DNA from 3 places in the Streptomyces sp. ME19-01-6 genome. Region 1 is predicted to be linked to each of the others. Evidence: riboswitches for the same ligand, from Rfam matches in the RefSeq annotation. Region 1 holds a riboswitch; each other region holds the start of a gene.

The links. Region 1 has a riboswitch for cyclic di-AMP ahead of PV419_RS32540 (M23 family metallopeptidase). Riboswitches for the same ligand answer to the same signal wherever they lie in the genome.
Positions count from the first base shown of each region.
Region 2: it holds a riboswitch for cyclic di-AMP, as region 1 does, so the genes downstream of both, PV419_RS37395 (M23 family metallopeptidase) here and PV419_RS32540 (M23 family metallopeptidase) in region 1, are expected to answer to the same signal.
Region 3: it holds a riboswitch for cyclic di-AMP, as region 1 does, so the genes downstream of both, PV419_RS35325 (transglycosylase family protein) here and PV419_RS32540 (M23 family metallopeptidase) in region 1, are expected to answer to the same signal.

Region 1 covers NZ_JARAXF010000018.1:153,016-155,209, reverse strand. Annotated here, with positions in the region: gene PV419_RS32545 (pitrilysin family protein) at 1-601, shown strand, start outside; cyclic di-AMP (ydaO/yuaA leader) riboswitch at 861-1,058, shown strand; gene PV419_RS32540 (M23 family metallopeptidase) at 1,072-1,896, shown strand; gene PV419_RS32535 (GntR family transcriptional regulator) at 2,100-2,194, shown strand, end outside.
Region 2 covers NZ_JARAXF010000024.1:30,394-32,587, forward strand. Annotated here, with positions in the region: gene PV419_RS37395 (M23 family metallopeptidase) at 1-920, opposite strand, end outside; cyclic di-AMP (ydaO/yuaA leader) riboswitch at 932-1,082, opposite strand; gene PV419_RS37400 (PP2C family protein-serine/threonine phosphatase) at 1,283-2,194, opposite strand, start outside.
Region 3 covers NZ_JARAXF010000021.1:41,958-44,151, reverse strand. Annotated here, with positions in the region: gene eno (phosphopyruvate hydratase) at 1-246, opposite strand, end outside; gene PV419_RS35325 (transglycosylase family protein) at 414-1,106, opposite strand; cyclic di-AMP (ydaO/yuaA leader) riboswitch at 1,108-1,278, opposite strand; gene PV419_RS35320 (transglycosylase family protein) at 1,539-2,194, opposite strand, start outside.

The DNA.
Region 1 (2,194 bases):
GCTCATCGGGCGGATCGGCGCCGACCGCCACGACCGGGTCTGGCCCGCCCAGGTGCTCGGCACCTACTGCCTGGGCGGCACCCTCACCTCCCGGCTCGACCGGGTGCTGCGCGAGGAGAAGGGCTACACGTACGGCGTGCGCGCCTTCGGCCAGGTGCTCCGCTCCGCGGCCCCGGACGCCTCCGGAGGGACCACGGGCGCCGCGATGCTGGCCATCAGCGGCTCGGTGGCCACCGAGGTCACCGGCCCCGCCCTGGAGGACCTGTGGAAGGTGCTGGGCACGCTGAAGGAGGAGGGCCTCACGGACGCCGAGCGCGATGTCGCCGTGCAGAACCTCGTCGGGGTGGCCCCGCTGAAGTACGAGACGGCGGCCGCCGTCGCGGGCACGCTCGCCGACCAGGTCGAGCAGCACCTGCCGGACGACTTCCAGGCGCAGTTGTACGCGCGCCTCGCGGAGACCGGGACGGTGGAGGCAACCGCCGCGGTGGTGAGCGCCTTCCCGCCCGACCGGCTGGTCACGGTGCTCGTCGGTGACGCCTCGACGATCGAGGAGCCGGTCAAGGCGCTCGGCATCGGCGAGGTGCGCGTCATCCAGGGCTGACCCGCCCGGCCGCGCGAGTGGGCCCGGGTCAGGGCCCAACAGAGAGCTGTGGCAAGGCCCCTGGCGCCGTTTCAGGCGCCAGGGGCCTTTTTGCCGTCACTTCACGCGTCGTTTCGCCCGCTTTATAGCAGAGGTTGCCCGTCTGGTCGGTGGTGTCTGTGGGGAAACCAACAAAAAGGCGGAACCGTTTGGTGATCGAATGCGGTCACGCTTAGCGTCAGTCCGGTTGTCCGACCGAGACACGCCGCACCCGCGGCACGGACAACCATCGCCGAGTCCCCGTACGGCGCGAGCCAGGGGAGCCGGGGAACCAGCCTCGCCCGACGCCGCCCGCGGCGCCGGACGGGTGATCCCCAGGGGTGAATCGGACGCCTTGCCCGCGAGGGGGAGGGGCCCGTAGGAGACCTTCCTGCTCCGAACCCGTCAGCTAACCCGGTAGGCGAGAGGGAAGGAAAGGAGTGCGCCGGACCATGGCGTTCACCCGTACCACCGGGAAGCACCGCCGCCCCAGTCGGGCCCCCCGCCCCACCCGTTCCGGCGCCAACCTCGCGGGCATAGCCACGCTGGCCGCCTCCGGCGTGGTCGCCGGCTTCGCCGCCCCGGCCCTCGCGGCATCGGACGACCCGCGGGGCTTCGAGGACACCGGGTTGCGCCAGGCGGTCGCCATGGGCGATGAACTCGCCGACCAGGTCGCGGCCCAGGCGCAGACCCAGCAGAGCGTCGCCGAGGAGGCCGCCGCCAAGGCGCAGGCCGAGGCCGCGGCCCGCAAGGAGGCCGCGCGGCAGGCGGCCGAGGCGAAGCGGAAGGCCGAGGCGGCCGCCAAGAAGGCCAAGCAGGAGCGCGAGGCCAAGGAGCGCGCGGCGCGCGAGGCCGAGCGCAAGCGGCTGAACACGTTCGTGTCGCCGATCCCCGGCTCGTACCTCTCCACCGGCTACCAGGCGTCCAGCGGCCTGTGGTCCTCGGGCAGCCACACCGGCGTGGACTTCCACGCCGCGTCCGGCACCTCGGTGCACTCCGTCGGCTCCGGCACCGTGGTCGAGGCCGGCTGGGGCGGCGCGTACGGCAACAACATCGTGATCAAGATGAACGACGGCACCTACACCCAGTACGGCCACCTGTCGTCCATCGGCGTCTCCGTCGGCCAGACGGTCACCCCCGGCCAGCAGATCGGCCTGTCCGGCGCCACGGGTAATGTGACCGGCCCGCATCTGCACTTCGAGGCCCGCACCAGCCCCGACTACGGCTCGGACATCGACCCCGTCGCCTACCTGCGCTCGCACGGCGTGAACATCTGATCACGCTGCTTCGGCTTCCGAAGGCCCCGGTCCCGCGGACCGGGGCCTTCGGCGTACCCGCTCGCCCGCCTGGCCAAAAAATATCCATGAAATCCCCCCGCCCATCGGAAATTCCAGCCCCTTAGAATAGAGTCGCTGAACACGCGTCAATCGGCTGCGTTTCGCGGAGATTAAGGCGGAGGTTCGACAATGCGGGACCGGAAGTGAGCGGCGATACGACCGCGACGCCGGGCGGTCGTCGGATTTCGGCGCACGCGGTGTGTACGGCGATCCGCGACGACATCGTCTCCGGCACCTT
Region 2 (2,194 bases), on a different contig from region 1:
TACGAACCGGCCCACCCGGCCGAGGTGATCGTACCGCCGTGCACCGCCTTGACCGGGGTGCCGGTCGGGGCGGCGAAGTCCTGGCCGGTGTGGTCGGCCGACCACATGTCACCGGCCTGGCCGAAGGACGCGGTCAGGGTGTACGAGACGACGGGGAGGGTGTACTGGGCGGCGAGCTTGGCCAGGCGCTCGGCCTCGGCCTTCTTCCGGGCCGCCTCCTCCGCCTTCCGCTTGGCCTCGGCCGCGGCGGCCTTCTTCTCGGCCTCGGCCTCGGCCTGCCGCTTGTCCTCCGCGTCGGCGGCCTTCTTGGCAGCGGCGGCGGCCTTCGTGGCGGCCGCGTCGGCCGCGGCCACGCGCTGCGACTCGTCGGCGGCGTTCTGCTGGTTCTCGGCCTGCTGCAGGATGCGGGCGCGCAGCGCCTCGCCCGCGTCGGTGGCGCCGTTCGCCTCGTCCTCGGAGGTCAGGCCCGCCTGGGAGAGGGGGGCGGCCGCGGAGGTCGAGGAGTCGCCGGAGCCTGAGTCCGACAGCAGCGAGCCGATGCCGGGCAGGTCCTCCGCGTCGGGGAGGACGTCCCGCACCTTGTCGGCGACGTGGGCGAGGTCCGGCATGGATATGGGGGCCTTGGGGCGGTCCTTGGCGCTCGCCATCCCGCCCGCGCCGACCGCCGCGATCACGCCGACGCCGAGGACGGCGCCGCTGCGCGCCATCGTGCCGCCGCGCTGCTTGGCGACGCGGTGCCGACCGCGCACCGGGGCTATGGATTCCTCAGTGGGATTCCACTCGTCCCACGTCTCGGTGTCCTGGTCGGCCCTCGCCTCGGCGGCCGGTTCGAACCAGGAGCCGTAGCGGGTGGCTGTCCCCGCTCCGGCGCCGGATGTGCGGGACGGAGCTTCTTCAAGGGCAGACCTGTTGGACGCCACGCGGGCGCACTCCTTTCCTTCCCTCTCGCCTACCGGGTTAGCTGACGGGTTCGGAGCAGGAAGGTCTCCTACGGGTCAGGTTCGACCCGATTCACCCCAAGGTTGGTGGTTCCCCGGTTCCCTTGGTGTTGCTGTGCGTACGGGATTCGGCGACGGCGCACGGTGCCGCCTCTTGCGACGGCTGTAACGACCGCGCTGCGTTATCGAACGTTAATAGAGAGCGTGACCTGATTCCAAGCAGTTCCCGGGAATCAGAGGAACCTTTGAGGTGAACTTAACGCCCAACACGGGACGCAAGGGGGCAAGTCGACAGCACCCTGAGCACACTCGGAAACACCCTCGAACCGATCGTGCGTCAATTGTTATCCGGAGGGATCATGTTCCACTACGGAGCGTGTCAGCGTGGTGGCCTGTTCATGGTCCGCGCCCGTCGTCACCGAGGTCCGGCACAGCGCCAGCAGCGCCATGTCGTCCGCGGTCCCGCCGCCCGTATGCCGCTCCACATCCCCCACCAACGCGTCGAGCAGTTCCACTGGTCCGGCGAAGCGGCGGCCGCGCAGCCGGACCGCCGGGTCGTAGAACGTGCCGTGCGCGTCGCGCGCCTCGCTCACCCCGTCGGTGAACAGCAGCAGGGTCACCCCCTCCGCGAACGGCAGCTCCTCCACCCGGTCCGGCCACGCCCCCAGGTCGCCCATCCCCAGCGGCAGCGCCGGCATCTCGGGGTCGGCGGGGCGCACCGAGCCCTCCCCGTCCAGCAGCAGCGGCGACGGGTGGCCGCGGTTGATCATGCGGAGCAGGGAGTCGCCGCGGGGGATCTCGGCCAGCACCGCCGTGATGAACCCCTCGGCCTGCTCGATGTCGGCCCGCCGGGCCCGCTCGCGCTGCAGCGCCCGCTCCAGCCGCAGCGCGAGCCCCTCCAGCGTGGCCTCCTGCTCGGCGGCCTCCCGGAAGGCGCCGATGATGATGGCGACCAACTCGACCGACCCCAGCCCCTTGCCCCGTACGTCGCCGATGACCATCCGTACGCCGTGCGGGGTGTCCTGCACGGCGTACAGGTCGCCGCCGATCGCGGCGTCCTGCTCGGCCGCCACATAGCGGGCCGCGACGTCCAGGCCGGCCAGGCGGGCCGGCGGCACGGGCAGTACGGCGCGCTGGGCCGCCTCCGCGATGCCGCGCGCCGAGGCCAGCCTTCGGTCGCCGCGGCGGACGACACGGTTGATGAGGAGGGCCAGCAGGGCGACCGTCACGACGGTGGCGATCTCGGCGGCCGACTG
Region 3 (2,194 bases), on a different contig from region 1:
GTAGCCGACGAGCTCCGGACCGATCTGCTCGATGACGGCGAGGACGGCCTTCTCGACGCCCTTGCCCCCGTAACGGTTCTTGTCGCCGTCACGGAGCTCAAGGGCCTCGAAGGCACCGGTGGAGGCACCGGAGGGCACGGCGGCACGGCCGGTGCTGCCGTCGTCGAGGCCGACCTCGACCTCGACCGTGGGGTTGCCTCGCGAGTCGAGGATCTCGCGAGCTACGACGACGTCGATGGACGGCACGAGGATCTCCTTCGTATGGGTCTGTGGTTCTGCAGCATGAGCCTAACGGGCCCGGGGGGCCCACCCGACGAAGCCCCGGCAGGGCGCGCCTCAGGTGGGGGGCGGCGCGCCCGGCCGGGGCCGTCTTCTTCGGGTGCCGGGGTGGGGGTAAGGCCCGGCGGCGTGGGTCAGGAAAGGTGCAGCTGCTGGCCCGGGTAGATGAGGTTGGCGTCCTCGACGATGTCCTTGTTCAGCTCGAAGAGCTTCTTCCAGCCGCCCTCGACGTGGTGCGCCTCGGCGATCTTGGAGAGGGTGTCGCCGGACTTGACCTTGTACTCGCCGTCGCCCTTCTTGACCGCGTGGCGGGCCTGCCCGCGCCCGGCGTGCTGGTCCTCGCCGCGGGGCTGCGCCTTCGGCTTGGCGGGCTGCGCGGGCTTGGCCGTCTCGGCCGGCTTGGCAGGCTGAGCCGGCTTCGCGGGCTGGGCGGTGGACGTCGAGGGGGTCGGGCTGCCGGTGGTGGTCAGACCGGTGCCGCAGACCGGCCAGGCGCCCTTGCCCTGCCCGGCCAGGACCTTCTCGGCTATCTGGATCTGCTGGTCCTTGGTGGCCAGGTCGGCGCGGGCCGCGAAGGCCGTGCCGCCGTACGCGGCCCAGGTGGAGTTGGTGAACTGCAGGCCGCCATAGAAGCCGTTGCCCGTGTTGATCGACCAGTTGCCGCCGGACTCGCACTGCGCGACCGTGTCCCACTGGGCGGTGGTCGCGGCCGAGGCGGAGGTGGCCCCCAGGAGCGGTGCGGCGACGGCCGCACCGGCGATGCCGGCGAACGCGGCGATGCGGGTGACCTTGGAGGGACGGCGGTGCTTACCCTTGTCGTTACGCATGTTCGTTCCTCACCGACGCCTACGAGGTGAGCTGTCGGGTTCGGGCTGTGAGTTGCCCGGCCCGGTGCGGCTGACCGCACCGTGGCTTCACCCCGAGCCGAACGGGCCCGTCTCCGGGCCGCTACGGCGCCTACCTTGGTTCCCCCGCTCCTGCCTCCGGCGCAAACGCGTCTGGTCCCCCCGACCGCCGGCAGGACTCGGCGTGGCGATCGACGGTGCCCGCGGTGGCGAGCGAAAAGACGTTAAACACACCTTCCGATGAGGTTCAAACCCCTACATCCCAGCGAATGAGGCGGTATCCGCATCCAGCCGTCCCACATCTACGCAGGTGAGGCCGGGTGCGGAAAGATCGGACAGGCGACACACGCCGGGCGATGTGACGAGATGTATATCTCACCGTCGCCAGATCGGGCAAATCACCCCGAACTGCCGCTACCTCGCGCTGAGATCGAGACGCTGACCAGGGTGAATGAGGTCCGGGTCGGTTCCGATGAGGGTTTCGTTGGCCTCGTAGAGCTCGGGCCACCCTCCGTCCGCCTTCTGGTCGCCCTGGTCGCCCGCGATGTCTGACAGGTTGTCATCGCCGCGCACGGTGTAGTCCGCGCGCCCGAGGGGCTGGAGGGGCGTCTCGGCGCGCTCCGCGTCGTCGCGCGAGGCGTGGCGCCCCGAGGACCGGGCGTCGTCGTCCGCCGTGCCCGCGGAGTCCTGCTCGCGGGCGTCGGGCGCGCCACGGTGGCGACCGGTGGGGGCGCCGGAGGAGTCGTCCTCGCCCTTGGCGTCGCGGCCGGAGGGCGTGTCACCCTCGTCCGACGCGGAGCCGCCCTCCTCCCGGGACACCTCGCCGGAATCGCCCGACTTATCCCCCTTGTCGCCGGACTTGCCGTCCTCGACCACGGAAGGATCCGACTTATCAGCCTTGTCGGACGTACCGGATTCTCCGGAAGCACCAGAACTATCAGAACTATCCGGCCGATCGCCCTGGCTGGAGTTATCGGACGATTCACCCGTCGCGGAGTCGTCAATCCCCGCGGCCTCCTTCGCCCCCTGGGACGCCGGCGTACCCTTCCCGTCGGGGTCCACCTCCAGCA